Regions from separate parts of the Arthrobacter sp. NPDC089319 genome, predicted to be linked through region 3. Evidence: riboswitches for the same ligand, from Rfam matches in the RefSeq annotation. Region 3 holds a riboswitch; each other region holds the start of a gene.
The links. A riboswitch is a leader RNA that binds a small molecule or an ion and turns the genes downstream of it on or off. The one in region 3 is predicted to bind S-adenosylmethionine.

Region 1 (4,580 bases), on a different contig from region 3:
TCTTGTTGTACCAAATGGCCCGAGTATCAGTACCCAGCGGGACAGCATAGATACTGCCGTCGTCCGCGCGGCCGGCTTCCTTGGCTCCCTCGTTGAAGTTCGCCCAGTCGTCCCACTCGGCCAGATACTGATCCAGGTTCAGGAGGTAGCCGGCATCCACGTCCGAACGAATCTTGAAGGTGTCCTCGTAGAACACGTCCGGGGCGGTGTCCGGCGACCGCTGGGATAAGGCGAGCTTGGTCGCATAGTCTTCGTCGCTGCCGGTGATGGGCTCCAAATTGACCGTCACGCCGTCGTGCGCAGCCTCAAAATCGGCCTTCGCCTTCTTCATCACCTCATCCATCGTGGCATTGGCCTCGGTGGTCTGGTACACGATCCGTAGTGAGGAGCTTTGCGGGGTATCGCCCTCCCCGCCCCCGCCTCCACCGCCACAGCCGGCCAGCGCCAGCGCTCCAACGGCCAGCAATGAAACTTTGATTCGGTAATCACGCAGCATGGTTCCCCCCTCGTTTGGAGGCTTCCGGGCCAAACGCCGTCGGCGTGGGTCAGGGGCCTACCGGCATGCTACCGAGGGGCTCCATCGAATGGATTTATTCGTCCCAACCGTGATCAAACTGCAATGTGCGTCAGACCCGCGGGAAAAACGCCTGCGTGAGCTCTTCGTGCAGCTGGTGGACGTCGGTCAGGAAACCGTCGTGACCTAGCGGCGTTTCGATGGTGTGCACCTTGACCGATCCGGGCAGCGCCTCGGCCAACTGGCGCGATTGTTCCGGAAAGTAGAGACGGTCCGAATCCACCGCCGCAATGAAGAATTCCGTCTCCGCGAGACCGCCCAGGGACTGCTCCAGCGAGCCGCGGCCGCGGGACACGTCGTGGCTGACCAGGGCCTCTGTGAGCAGGATGTAGCTGTTGGCGTCGAAGCGGGAAACCAACTTCTCCGCCTGGTAGTCCAGATAGCTTTCCACCGCATAGCGGCCGCGGGCGGAGGGCGTGATGCCGCCAAACGGCTGTTCCTCCGCCTGCGCCGAGCGGCCGAACCGATACTCCAGTTCAGGCTCCGAACGGTAGTTGATGTGGGCGATCCGCCGGGCAATACCCAGTCCGGCTTCGGGGGCGGGACCGCCGTAGTAGTCGCCGCCGGCAAAGTGCGGATCCAGCCGGATGGCTGCGACCTGCGCCTGGGCAAACGCGATCTGTTCGGCGGTGCTGGCCGCCCCGCACGCCATCACGGCGCACCGCGCCGTGCGCTCGGGGAACGTCGCAGCCCACTCGAGCGCGCGGGCCCCGCCCATCGACCCGCCGAGCACGGCGTGCCAGCGGCGGATGCCCAGCGCATCGGCGAGCCTCGCCTCGGCCCGGACCGAATCCCGGATGGTGACGAACGGAAACCGCGACCCCCACGGCTTACCATCTGGTGCCGGCGTCGCCGGGCCGGTGGAGCCGTAGCAGCCGCCAACCATGTTGGCGGCCACTACGAAATAGCGCTCCGTGTCGATGGTGGCCCCGGGACCGACCAGGTCGTCCCACCAGCCCTCCTCGTTGGAGGCACCGCGGGCCACATGCGTGCTGCCGGTCAGGGCGTGCTCGATTAGGACGGCGTTGGAGGCATCCGCGTTCAGGGTGCCCCAGGTTTCATATCCCAGAACAACCTCGGGCAGATAGCCGCCGGCTTCCAGCTCCAGCGCACCTACTGGCATCCTGCGCAGGACGCCATCCGTCGCCTGATCCACCAGTTCCTGCGGTTGCACGATCGTCACGCTGCGTTCTACCTGCTTGCCTAGTCGTCCGAGCCCTTGGCGGCGCGGAAACCGGCCTCCAAGTCGGCGATGATGTCGTTGACGTTCTCGATGCCCACGGAGAGCCGGACCAGACCGTCGGTCACGCCGGCGGTCAGCCGCTCCTCGGCCGAAAGCTGGGCGTGGGTGGTCGACGCCGGGTGGATCACTAGCGAGCGCACGTCGCCGAGGTTGGCCACATGCGAATGCAGTTCAAGGCCGTCCACAAAACGCTTGCCGGCCTCGATCCCGCCCTTGATCTCGAACGACACGATGGCGCCGGTGCCCTTCGGACCGTACTTGCGGCCGCGGTCGTACCAGGGGCTCGACGGCAGGCCGAGGTACGCGACGGACGCAACGTCGTCGTGCGCCTCGAGGAATTCCGCGACCTTCTGCGCATTGGCCACGTGGCGCTCCACCCGCAGGCTCAGCGTCTCCAGCCCCTGGGCGATCAGGAAGGCGTTGAACGGGGAGACCGCGGACCCCAGGTCGCGCAGCAGCTGGACGCGGGCCTTGAGGATGTAGGCGAGATTGGCGCCGAGCGCACTTCCGACGCCCAAGTCGCGGGCGAAGACCAGCCCGTTGTAGGTCTCGTCGGGGGTGTTAAAGCCCGGGAACTTTTCCGGATTGGCAGCGAAGTCGAAGGTACCGGCGTCCACGATCACGCCGCCGATGGCCGTCCCGTGGCCGCCCAAGTACTTGGTGGCCGAGTGCAGCACGATGTCTGCGCCCCACTCGATCGGGCGGATCAAGTACGGGGTGGCCAGCGTGTTGTCCACTATCAGCGGCACGCCATTCTCATGGGCGATGCTGCTGACCGCTTCCAGGTCCAAAACATCTTGGCGCGGGTTGGAGACCACCTCGCCGAAGAACGCCTTCGTGTTCGGCTGCACTGCGTCGCGCCACTGCTGCAGGTTGTCCGGATCCTCGACGAACGTCACCTCGATGCCGAACTTGGGCAGCGTGGTGCGCAGCAGGTTGTACGTGCCCCCGTACAGGCTGGGGCTGGCCACAATATGGTCGCCGGCCTCGGCCAAGTTCAGGATGGAGAACGTGGATGCGGCCTGGCCCGAGGCCAACAGCAGCGCGCCGACACCGCCTTCCAGACTGGCGACCCGGGCCTCAACGGCCTCGCTGGTCGGGTTGCCGATCCGCGTGTAAATGGGCGCCAACTCGGACAGGGCAAAGCGGTCCGCGGCGCTCTGGGCGCTGGGGAACACGAACGAAGTGGTCTGATAGATCGGCAGTGCACGGGCGCCGGTGGCGGCATCCGGCTCCTGGCCGGCGTGGATCTGACGGGTTTCAAAGGACCAGTCTGCATTGGACATGGTGCAACTCCTTCATGGGAAGGGGTCATCCGGGATCCGGCCGTGCCGGCATGTCTATCCCGGGTGTGACCCGCGCTTGCGCACCGCCTGATGGCGGCTGCCTGGTCTTCACCCGGGGCACCCCACCGCGGTTGGAGGGTTGCCGGCCAGCAAACCGGGGTTTCACGCTGGCACTCATGACCTGCGTCCAGTCTCAGCGGAGAGCCCGCCCGGCCGCAACAATGTGACACCTTATGACCGCCCGCAGCGGCGCTTTTTCCGCCCCAATCTGGTGGTGTGAGCACCTGCCAGACATGGATCTTCGAGCCACATCCGGCCGGATACTGGTGACTTAGGTCACCCTAAGTCGAGAGAGGGTTCACAAAGTGCCAAGATATGGCTATGCGCTTCGACCACGTTTCATATGCTGTTGAGCCCGACGGTCTGGCTGCCACCTCAGAGCGGATCTCCAAAGCTCTGGGTATTGACGCAGTCAAGGGCGGGGTGCACCCCCGCTTCGGCACCCGCAATATGATCTTCCCGCTGACCGACCACCATTACCTGGAAGTGGTGGAGGTCCTGGCCCACCCCGCGTCCGACAAAGCCCCCTTCGGGCAGGCCGTGCGTGCCCGCTCCGAAGCCGGCGGCGGCTGGATGGGCTGGTGCGTGGAAGTGGACGATCTGACCCCGTTCGAAGAGCGGTTGGGCCGCCATGCGGTTCCCGGAAACCGCAAGTTCCCGGACGGCCAGGAATTGACCTGGCAGCAGATCGGCATCAAGGGCCTGATCGCCGACCCGCAGGTTCCCTACATGCTTCGCTGGGATGACGGCACCGAGGCGCTTCACCCGTCCAACGCCCGCCCGGCATCCGTCAAGCTGATCGGCCTGACCATTGCCGGTTCCTCGGATCGCGTGGCGGACTGGCTGGGCACCCCGGTGGATGACCTGCTCGACGACGTCAAGGTTGCGTGGACCGCGCCGAACGGCACGCCGGGCATCATGTCGGTCCGCTTCGAAACCGCGAACGGCATCGTCGAACTCTAAGGTTCCGGTCTCGTCCGGCCCGGTGCACGGCTCGCTTTTTTACGCAGGGCTCCCGTTCCGGCCTCTTGCTCCCACCCACGGTGGCGCAAGAGGCCGGAACGGGAGCCTTTTGCCTGTCCCCGGCAAGCATCCTCTCGGCCGACCGTTAGGTACGCCGTCTTAGGTACCGATGCCGATGGCCGGGCCCACCAGCGCGTAGCCGACGAAACCGGCGATATCCAAAAGCGCGTGCGCGACCACCAGGGGCATCACCCGCTTGACCTTCGAATAGACGTAGCCGAACACCAGGCCCATCAGGAAGTTTCCGATGCCCGGCCCGATCCCCTGGTACAGGTGGTAGGTCCCGCGCAGGGCGGCGCTGACGAAGATCGTGGTCCAGATCCCCCAGCCGAACTTGGCGAACCGGTTGAACAGGTAGCCCACCATGACCACCTCTTCGAGAATGGCGTGGCGC
Region 2 (4,580 bases), on a different contig from region 3:
GAGTCGTTCGACCATGACGACGCCCGGCCCGTAACCGGCGACATTGTCATCCTCGCGGTGCCCTACCCCGCCTGTCCGACACCGTCCGCAGCTGCGGCGACCAGTTGGCGGGAAAGGTCGTCGTCGACATCACCAACCCGCTGAACTTTGAAACCTTCGACTCGCTCACCGTGCCGTCCGACAGTTCGGCGGCAGCCGAGCTCAGCGCCTCGCTGCCGGATTCGCGCGTGGTCAAGGCCTTCAACACCACCTTCGCTGCCACGCTGTCCTCCGGCACCGTCGGCGGCCTGCCCACCACCGTGCTTATGGCCGGGGACGACGCCGCGGCCAAGTCCCAGCTGGCCGAGGTGGTCACCGCCGCCGGGTTGAACGCCATCGATGCCGGCGCTCTGTCCCGGGCCCTCGAGGCCCTGGGATTCCTGCAGATCTCCCTGGCCGCCGCCGAGAAGCTCCGGTGGACCGGAGGCTTTAGCGTCGTCGCCTGACCGCCTAATAGCCCTGCGCTAGCGCCGCCCCGACCGCTTGGCAGCAATAGCCATTCCGGCCAGCACGCCGGCGGCGATCAGCAGCAGCACGGACACCACGATTAGCGGGGGCATGATGTCCAGCCCCATGATGGACGGCATCACCGTCAGGCTGACGGCGAAGAGGGCGACGACGGCAGCAGCGAGCCCGAGGGCAACGGCACGGGGATTGGATCCTTCCACGCCCTCCACTCTATCGGCGCTTCGCTCCGGCTTTGTGACGCCGGCCGGAGCCCGCCGAATAAGGCCACGGGCCCTCCCGGTGGGATAATTTCGCCCATGGCTCCAGCAATCGCGTACCAAGGTGAACCCGGCTCGAACTCGCACATGGCGTGCCTTGAGGTCCGGCCCGGCTGGGACGCGGTGCCATGCGCCAGCTTTGAAGACGCCTTCGCCGCCGTCACCAGCGGCGAGGCCGAACTGGCCATGATCCCCATTGACAACTCGATCGCCGGCCGCGTGGCGGACATCCATGCCCTGCTGCCCCGGACCACGCTGCAGATCGTGGAGGAATTCTTCCTGCCCATCCGCTTCAGCCTGCTCGGCATTCCCGGGGCCACCGTGGAACAGGCCCGTGAAGTACACAGCCACATCCATGCCCTGGGACAGTGCCGGAAGCTGATCCGCCGTTTGGGGCTGACGCCCGTCATTGCCGGCGATACCGCCGGGTCGGCCCGTGAAGTTGCCGAGTGGAACGATCCCACCAAGGTCTCGCTCGCGCCGCCGATGGCCGCTGAGCTGTACGGCCTGCAAGTCTTCGCCGAGAAAGTGGAAGACGATCCAACGAACACCACCCGGTTTGTGGTGCTGGCGGACCGGCGGCCCGTCCCCAGCCGCGAGGAGCTGCCCGGTCCCGCGGTGACCAGCTTTGTTTTCCGGGTGCGGAACGTTCCCTCGGCGCTGTACAAGGCCCTCGGCGGGTTCGCGACCAACGGCATCAACATGACCCGGCTGGAGAGCTACATGGTCGGCGGCGAATTCGCGGCCACCATGTTCATGGTGGACGTCGAAGGCCATCCGGAGGACCAGCCAATGGTCCATGCCTTCGAGGAACTGGAATTCTTCACCACCGAAATCCGGATTCTGGGCGTCTATCCCGCCCACCCGTTCCGGTTAAACCGCGGCGCGGAACAGCCGGCCGACGCCTAAGGCAACGGACCCTGCTGCCGATGCCGCGCACGGGGAGTTCTTGACGAACTGTTACCCGCGTTTGACCGAGGCCACGTCCCGCTTTACCTTGGAAATGAATCACGAGCGCCAACTTCACAGCCCTGGCTGGTTGGCCGGCAACCCTCTACCGTAGCGGGGTGCTCCAGGTGATGATTCGGCCCGCCGGGTTTGTCGGCAGGCAAGTACGCGTATCCTCCGGCAGCAGCGGATGCGCCTGAGCTTCAAGGATGGCCATGTCCCTGCACAACGACTTGACCCCGAACACCCTGCGCTCCGCCTTCGGGCGCTTTCCCTCCGGAATCGCAGCGCTCTGCGCCGTCATCGACGGTGAGCCGCAAGGCATCGTCGCCTCCTCCTTCACCGTGGGCGTTTCGCTGGAGCCGCCGCTGGTGATGTTCGCCGTCCAGAACACCTCGCGGACCTGGCCGCTGCTCCGCCACGCCGGCCGGATCGGCGTGTCGGTGCTGAGCACGGAGCACGACGGCGTCTGCCGCCAGATTGCTTCCAAGAGCGGCGACCGCTTCGCCGGGCTGAGCCTGGACCGCACCGACCGGGACGCGCTTTTCCTCAACGAGGCAGCGCTGTGGCTGGATTGCTCGGTGCATCAGGAGTTCCCGGCCGGTGACCACCAGGTGGTGCTGCTGGAGGTACACGCGCTGAGCACGCACGTCGGCGCGCACGAACCGCTGGTCTTCCACGACTCCTCGTTCCGCCGGCTGGTACAGCCCGCGTTCGTCTAGGGCAGCGGGCGTCCCCGCGCCGCCACCCACAGCGCGTACCATTCCTGCCGGGTCATTGCCGCGCCGATCTCCTCAGCCTGGCCGCAGGCCCTGATCCGCTCCGGATTGCTGGTACCGACGACCGGTCGGATTCGGGCCGGATGGCGCAGCAGCCAGCCCAGCACTACGGCTTCCTGCGTGCAGCCCTTGTCCCGGGCCAACTCGGAGACCAAGGCTGCCGTCGCGCGATCCGCTGCCGCACCACCGTCGCCGTCAGCTTCGTCAGCTGTGCCGGCGGCCCGTTCCGCCGGCCGGCCGCTGTAGCGGCCCCGCGCCAGCGAGCCCCAGGCCTGCAACTCCACCGCGTGGGCAGCACAGTACTCCAAAGTGCCGTGCGGAAAGCCGACGGCGGCGCCTTCCGGGTGGTTGACCAGCACCCCGGATTCAAGCCAGTCCCGCCGGTACAGGCTCATTTCCAATTGGTTGACGGCGAGCGGCTCGTCGAGCGCGGCCTGCAGCCACCGCATCTGCTCGCCGGACATGTTCGAGACGCCCAGGCGGCGGACCTTCCCGGCCAGCCGGAGGCGGCTGAACGCCTCGGCAATCTCCTCCGCCGGGGCCAGCGGATCCGGCCGGTGGATCAGCAGCGTGTCCAGATGGTCGGTGTGCAGGCGGCGCAGGCTTTCCTCGGTACCGGCCACGATGGCCTCGCGGGATGAGTCGTACTGGCCCACCAGTCCGGGAACCGGCAGCCGGATGCCGCATTTGCTCTGCAACTGCAAGGCTTCCCGGAGTTCCGGCCGCTCGGCCAGCACCCGGCCGAACGCAGCCTCCGCCTTGCCGTGGGCGTAAATGTCCGCGTGATCGAATACCCTGATGCCGATGTCCAGTGCCGCCTCCACGGCTGTGTGGGCAGCGGCGACGTCGGCGGCCTCCAGCGGGCCGCTCCCCCAGCCACCGCCCAAACCCATGCTGCCGAAGATCAGGCGGGATCCGGCGTCGTCCATTGGTGTGTCCCTTCGCTGGGCAGGCTTCCAGCGTACGACAGCGCCGCGCCGAAATCGGGGGTTGTGCCACCTCGCGGACGGCAGTACGGTAACTCTCGCGGGGCGGATAGCGTCCCCAGGCAACCAGTATCAGGCCGCCTGCGCCACCCGCGCCGCCAGGAAGTTAACCATGGCAGTTCCTCCCAGCCCGGACCGGGGCCCTCACCAGCCGTCCGGTCCCTCGACAGCCCGGGAGTCCGCGCGCGCGGACCAGAACCGGGCCCACCCCCCGGACGGCGCGGCCGCTGCGCAGCCCCGGACCACGGTGGTGTTCTTGGGGCTGATGCTCACCGTGCTGCTGGCGGCGCTGGACCAGACCATCGTGGCGACGGCGCTGCCCACCATCGTCGGGGACCTGAACGGGCTGGAGCACATCTCCTGGGTGATCACCTCCTACATTCTGGCCGCCACCATCGGGCTGCCGATCTACGGCAAGCTCGGCGACCTGTTCGGACGCAAGAGCATCTTCATCTTTGCGATCGCGGTGTTCCTGGGCGGCTCGATGCTCTCCGGCATGGCGCAGAGCATGCCGCAGCTGATCGCCTTCCGCGCCATCCAGGGGGTGGGCGGCGGCGGGTTGATGATCGGCGCGCAGGCGATCATCGGCGATCTGGTCTCGCCGCGCGAGCGCGGCAAGTACATGGGCCTGATCGGGGCGGCCTTCGGCCTCGCCTCGGTCAGCGGACCGCTGCTGGGCGGCTTCATTACCGACCACTGGAGCTGGCGCTGGGTCTTCTACATCAACCTCCCGCTGGGTGCCGCCGCGCTGACTGTCATCACCACCACCCTGCACCTGCATAAGCCGGGCGGGCCCAGGCCCAAGCTGGACTATCTGGGCACCTTCCTGCTGGCGGTCGCCAGTGCGGCGGTCATCCTGTTCACCAGCTGGGGCGGGACCACCTACCCCTGGGACAGTCCGGTGATCATCGGGCTGGGCGCGGTCACGGTGCTCGCCTCGGTGTTGTTCGTGCTGGTCGAACGCCGGGCGGTGGAACCGGTGCTGCCGCTGCGGCTGTTCCGCGACCGGGACTTCACGCTGCCCACCTTGATGGGCGTGTGCGTGGGCATCGCGATGTTCTCCACGATCGCCTATTTGCCCACCTTCCTGCAGATGGTCAACG
Region 3 (4,580 bases):
AACACCGACGACGCCGCTGCCGCCCTCCGCTGGATGGTCGCCCAGAAGACCGGGGATGTGCCGGTGTTCCTGGTGGGCCACAGCGAAGGCGGCTACCACGCAACTGCCGTGGCCTCCGACCCCGGGACCCGGCTGGATGGAACCGTGCTGCTCTCCACCTCGGCGCACACCGGCTTCGAGACGGGCCGGTGGCAGACGGCCCAGATTGGCGATTCATTGCCGGCGTTCGTGCGCCTCTTGTTGAAAGTCCTGCGGAAGGACCTGGTCACCATGCAGGCGAAGTCAGTGGAGAAGATCCGGACCACCACCGAGGACGTGGTGCGGATGCAGGGACGCAAGATCAACGCGCTCTGGCAGCGGGAGTTCATCGACTTCGACCCGGTGCCGTACCTGGAGCGTTTGCAGATGCCGGTGCTGGCCATCACCGGCGCCAAGGACGTGCAGGTGGACCCGGAGGACCTGGACGTCATTGCGGCCACCGTGCCCGGCCCGGTCAGTACGCGGAAGATCGACGACCTCTCGCACCTGCTGCGCCGGGACCCGAAGGCTCCGACCCTGTCCGACTACAAGCGGCAGATCCGCGAGCCTGTGGACGCGGAACTGCTTGAGCTGGTGGGCAGTTGGGTGGCGGAGCGGGCCGACGCCGCCGCGTCCGGGGCATCCGACGCCCAAGAGCTGGCCCGCTAACCCGCCTCATCGACTGTTCAGACAACGCCCTTAAACCGCGGTCTAAGGGCGTTATCTCATTCCTGGATGGGGACTGCCGGCTGGGAGACCGATGGCGAAGGTACCCGTAGCGGGAACTCATGGGTAGGGTGGCGCCATGGCACACCAGAATGATCCCGAAGTCGTCAGCCGCCTGCTGAGCACGCCCGGCCGCTGGGCCGTGGTCGGCCTGTCCACCAACCCGCACCGGGTTGCCATGCGCATCTCCAGGTACCTGATGGACCAGCTGGACATGGAGGTGGTCCCGGTCAACCTGCAGGGCGACGACGTCCACGGCCTGACCGGCTACCGAAAGCTTGCGGACATTCCTGGTCAGATCGACGTGGTGGACTGCTTCGTCAACTCCCAGAAAGTCGGCCCGGTGGTGGACCAGGCCATCGAAGTCGGCGCGAAAGCCGTCTGGCTTCAGCTGGGCGTCGTCGACGAAGCCGCCGCGGAACGGGCCAAGGCGGCAGGGCTAGACGTCGTGATGGGCACCTGCCCGGCCATCGAAGCCCCGCGTCTGGGCCTCTAGCCAGTCAGCGGCCCGCCTTGCCCGCCACCTAGGCTGAGACGTTCAGCGCTGTTGCATCACTCGTACATCGCGATGAAGCGGCCAACCACCCCGCCGGCCCGGAGCTTGTCGATGGCGCCCGGGATGTCGGCGTGCGTGATGTGGTTCATCGGCGGGTTCAGCTGGCCGGTCTTCATCAGTTCGTAGATGCCCGCCAGGTCCTCCTTGGTGCCGGACTTTGAGCCCCTGATGGTGAGCTGGTTGATGATGATCGGGTAGGTGTTGATGGTAGATTCGAGCCGCCCCATGCCCACTTGGACCAGGGTGCCGAACTCGCCGAGGGTCTCGATGGCGGCCGAAGTGGTGGTGCCGAAACCGGCGTAGTCGACGATCAGTTCCAGGTTCTTGTCCTTGAACGCCTCTATCGAGGCGGCGACGCCGGCCAGGCCGATCTCGTCGGCCAGTTTCTGCGTCTCGGGGTTGACCTCGGCTCCGTAAACCTCGGCGCCGGACAGCGCCGCGGAGCGCGCGCCGATGTAGCCCAGCCCGCCCAGGCCAATGACGCCGACTTTCATGCCTTTCCTGGCCCCGCCGACGGCCATGATCGCGTGGTAGGCGGTCAGGCCGGCATCGGTCGCCATCGCGCCGAGGTCGAAGGGCACCTCATCGGGCAGAGCCACCAGGTTGTCATCGGTCGCGCGAAGCTTGGCGGCGAAGCCACCGTCCCACTTGCCGTAGCCGAGGGCGTCCCCGTCCGACATCACCGGGGAGAGGCCCACCCGGTCGCCCACCTTCCAGTGGCCCATGCCGTCGCCGACCTCGCTGATCACCCCGGCGGACTCATGCCCCATGGTGCGGGGCAGCCCGTGCTGGAACAGCGCCATCCAGCCCGGATCATCGAGCGTGGTGACGTCCGAGTGGCAGACACCGGAGGCCTTGACGTCCACCACCACCTCGCCGGGGCCGGCGTGCGGCTCCTCCACCTCGTTGAGCTCCAGCGGCTTGTTCGTCCCGGTAAATTGCCATGCCTTCATATTTCGAACCCCCCTGAGCGGCGGGACGGTCGACGTCCCGGACCGGCCGAAATTGGTGGCGCAACTTCACCCTAGTCCCGTCGCGGAAAGGCCCACAGGGGTCGTCGGACTGGAGCTCATCTTCGCCCGGAATTCATCCGGACGGCCCGGCGCCGCGGGGTACCGGCAGGGAGCGGAACGATCCACAGGAAGGCGGGGGCCGCCGTCGTCGGATGGGGGTGTCCGTAACATTCGGCAGTGGAACGTCATGGCCCGTCACATGCTTCACAGCGCCGGATGGGGCCCGGCAGACTTTTCCCCAAGATCAAGAGTCCCAACGACAAGCTCTGGCTGGTTGGGCGGCAACCCTCTTCCGTAGCGGGGTGCCCCAGATGAGGATCCGGCCGCGCACAGATCGGTGCCCGGCAAGTACGGCCCCCGCCAGGCTGCGTCGTCGACTGTGATGGTTGCCGCGCGGTGCGGCAGGCGGGAGCCCCTGCACGAGGAGGCGCCATGACCGCCGTCGTCATTGAAGAAAACCAGCAGACCCGCCGTTCCCCCTGGAGCGGACAGGCCAGCCGCGAAGAACTCGCCCACTGGCAGCAGATCGCCGAGGGCGTGGCCGCCGTGCTGAGCACGGACGTGCTGGAGCGGGACCGGCGCAATGCGGACCCGCAGGCCGAAGTGGAGCTGCTGCGCAGTTCCGGCCTGTTCAACCTGATCATCCCCAGCGAGTGGGGCGGCGAGGGCGGACACTGGGAAAGCGCGCTGCACGCCGTGCGCATCCTAGCCCGCACCGATGCGTCGATCGCGCAGATCCTGGCCTACCACTACGCAAACCTCGGTGCCGTGGTCTTCTACGGCAACGCGCAGGTCCAGGAACGCCTGCTCCGCCGCTCCGCCCAGGGCCGCTGGTCCTGGGGCGACTCGGTCAACCCGGTGGACCCTAACTTGGATCTGGTGCCCGATGGCGACGGCTACCGGCTGGACGGCGTCAAGCACTTCTCCACCGGCGCATCCGTGGGCGACGCGATCCTGGTCAACGCCGCGATCACCTCCGGTCCGGATCAGGGCAAGTTCCTGGCCCTGGCCTTGGAACATGACCGCGCCGGAATCTCCTTCCTCGGCGACTGGGACGCGTTGGGCCAGCGCCTCTCCGCGAGCGGCTCCGTCAAGTACGACGGCGTGCTGGTCACCTCCGCTGACATCATCGGCGAGGTGGGGGAGGAGCCCTTCTCTTCCCTGGTGACGCCGTACATCCAGCTGGCGTTCGGCAACCTCTACCTGGGCATCGCGCAGGGCGCGCTGGAGCGCGGCCGCCAGATCACCCTGGCGCGCAAGAACTCCTGGTTCCTCAGCAACGCAGACACCTACGCCCAGGATCCGCTGACCCAGCGGGTCTATGGGGAACTGTCGTCCCGGGTGGCTGCCGTGGAGGCCTTGGCAGACCGGACGAACGAACGCTTCGACGCCGCCATCGCCGTCGGCGGGGAGCTGACGGCCGAAGCACGCGCTGGCGTCGAGATCGAGATCGCCCGGCTCAAGGTGGTCTCCACGGAGGTGGGCGTGGAAGTGGCCAACCGCATCTTCGAGGTGACCGGCTCTTCCTCCGCGAAAACCGCGGTGGGACTGGACATCTTCTGGCGCAATGTCCGCACCCACACCCTGCACGACCCGGTGGACTACAAGAAAGTTGAGGTCGGCGCCCACTTCCTACTGGGCGACATCCAGCCGATCTCGCTCTACACCTGATCCGCCCCGCATTCCCATCCGTCCCACCTCGGCCGTGCACGGCGGAGACCTCCAGGAGCACCACCATGACCGAAACCCTTGACCACGCAACAACGTCCGTCCACTCGACGCCGGCCTTCGAAGCGGCGGCCGCCAAGTACCGTCCGATCTTCCAGCGCATTACCGCAGGAGCGCTGGACCGCGAACTGGACCGCGAGCTGCCGTTTGAGCAGATCGGCTGGCTGAAGGACGCCGGCTTTGGCGCCGCCCGGATCCCCGCCGATCTCGGAGGCGACGGCCTGGACTGGGAGGAGTTCACCGAACTGTTGATCGAGCTGGCCGCCGCGGACAGCAACATTCCTCAGGCGCTGCGCTCGCACATAGCGCTGGTGGAGGAGAACCTGTACCACCACGGCCGCGGCGGGGACCGCAGCAACTGGCTGCGGCGCTTCGCCTCCGGCCAACTGGCCGGGAACGCGTGGACCGAACCGGGCGCCGGCGGAACCGCCACCGTGCTCTCTGAATCCGGCGGCAAGCTGGTGTTGAACGGGCGCAAGTTCTACACCACGGGCACCATCTTCGCCGACTGGATCGACGTCACCGCCAAGCGGCCCGAC

Region 1: linked by a shared signal. The riboswitch ahead of AB0N75_RS13890 (bifunctional o-acetylhomoserine/o-acetylserine sulfhydrylase) and the one ahead of AB0N75_RS02955 (acyl-CoA dehydrogenase family protein) in region 3 are both predicted to bind S-adenosylmethionine.
Region 2: linked by a shared signal. The riboswitch ahead of AB0N75_RS17720 (flavin reductase family protein) and the one ahead of AB0N75_RS02955 (acyl-CoA dehydrogenase family protein) in region 3 are both predicted to bind S-adenosylmethionine.

What each region holds. Positions count from the first base shown of each region.
Region 1 covers NZ_JBFBGZ010000009.1:30,262-34,841, forward strand. The annotation lists gene AB0N75_RS13880 (extracellular solute-binding protein) at 1-496, opposite strand, end outside; gene AB0N75_RS13885 (homoserine O-acetyltransferase) at 627-1,697, opposite strand; gene AB0N75_RS13890 (bifunctional o-acetylhomoserine/o-acetylserine sulfhydrylase) at 1,778-3,103, opposite strand; SAM riboswitch class IV at 3,171-3,285, opposite strand; gene AB0N75_RS13895 (VOC family protein) at 3,485-4,126, shown strand; gene AB0N75_RS13900 (CPBP family intramembrane glutamic endopeptidase) at 4,286-4,580, opposite strand, start outside.
Region 2 covers NZ_JBFBGZ010000017.1:12,276-16,855, reverse strand. The annotation lists gene AB0N75_RS17735 (hypothetical protein) at 105-485, shown strand; gene AB0N75_RS17730 (hypothetical protein) at 504-707, opposite strand; gene AB0N75_RS17725 (prephenate dehydratase) at 804-1,673, shown strand; SAM riboswitch class IV at 1,771-1,885, shown strand; gene AB0N75_RS17720 (flavin reductase family protein) at 1,928-2,434, shown strand; gene AB0N75_RS17715 (aldo/keto reductase) at 2,431-3,420, opposite strand; gene AB0N75_RS17710 (DHA2 family efflux MFS transporter permease subunit) at 3,590-4,580, shown strand, end outside.
Region 3 covers NZ_JBFBGZ010000002.1:24,187-28,766, forward strand. The annotation lists gene AB0N75_RS02940 (alpha/beta fold hydrolase) at 1-687, shown strand, start outside; gene AB0N75_RS02945 (CoA-binding protein) at 824-1,240, shown strand; gene AB0N75_RS02950 (zinc-binding dehydrogenase) at 1,297-2,253, opposite strand; SAM riboswitch class IV at 2,556-2,670, shown strand; gene AB0N75_RS02955 (acyl-CoA dehydrogenase family protein) at 2,746-3,984, shown strand; gene AB0N75_RS02960 (acyl-CoA dehydrogenase family protein) at 4,050-4,580, shown strand, end outside.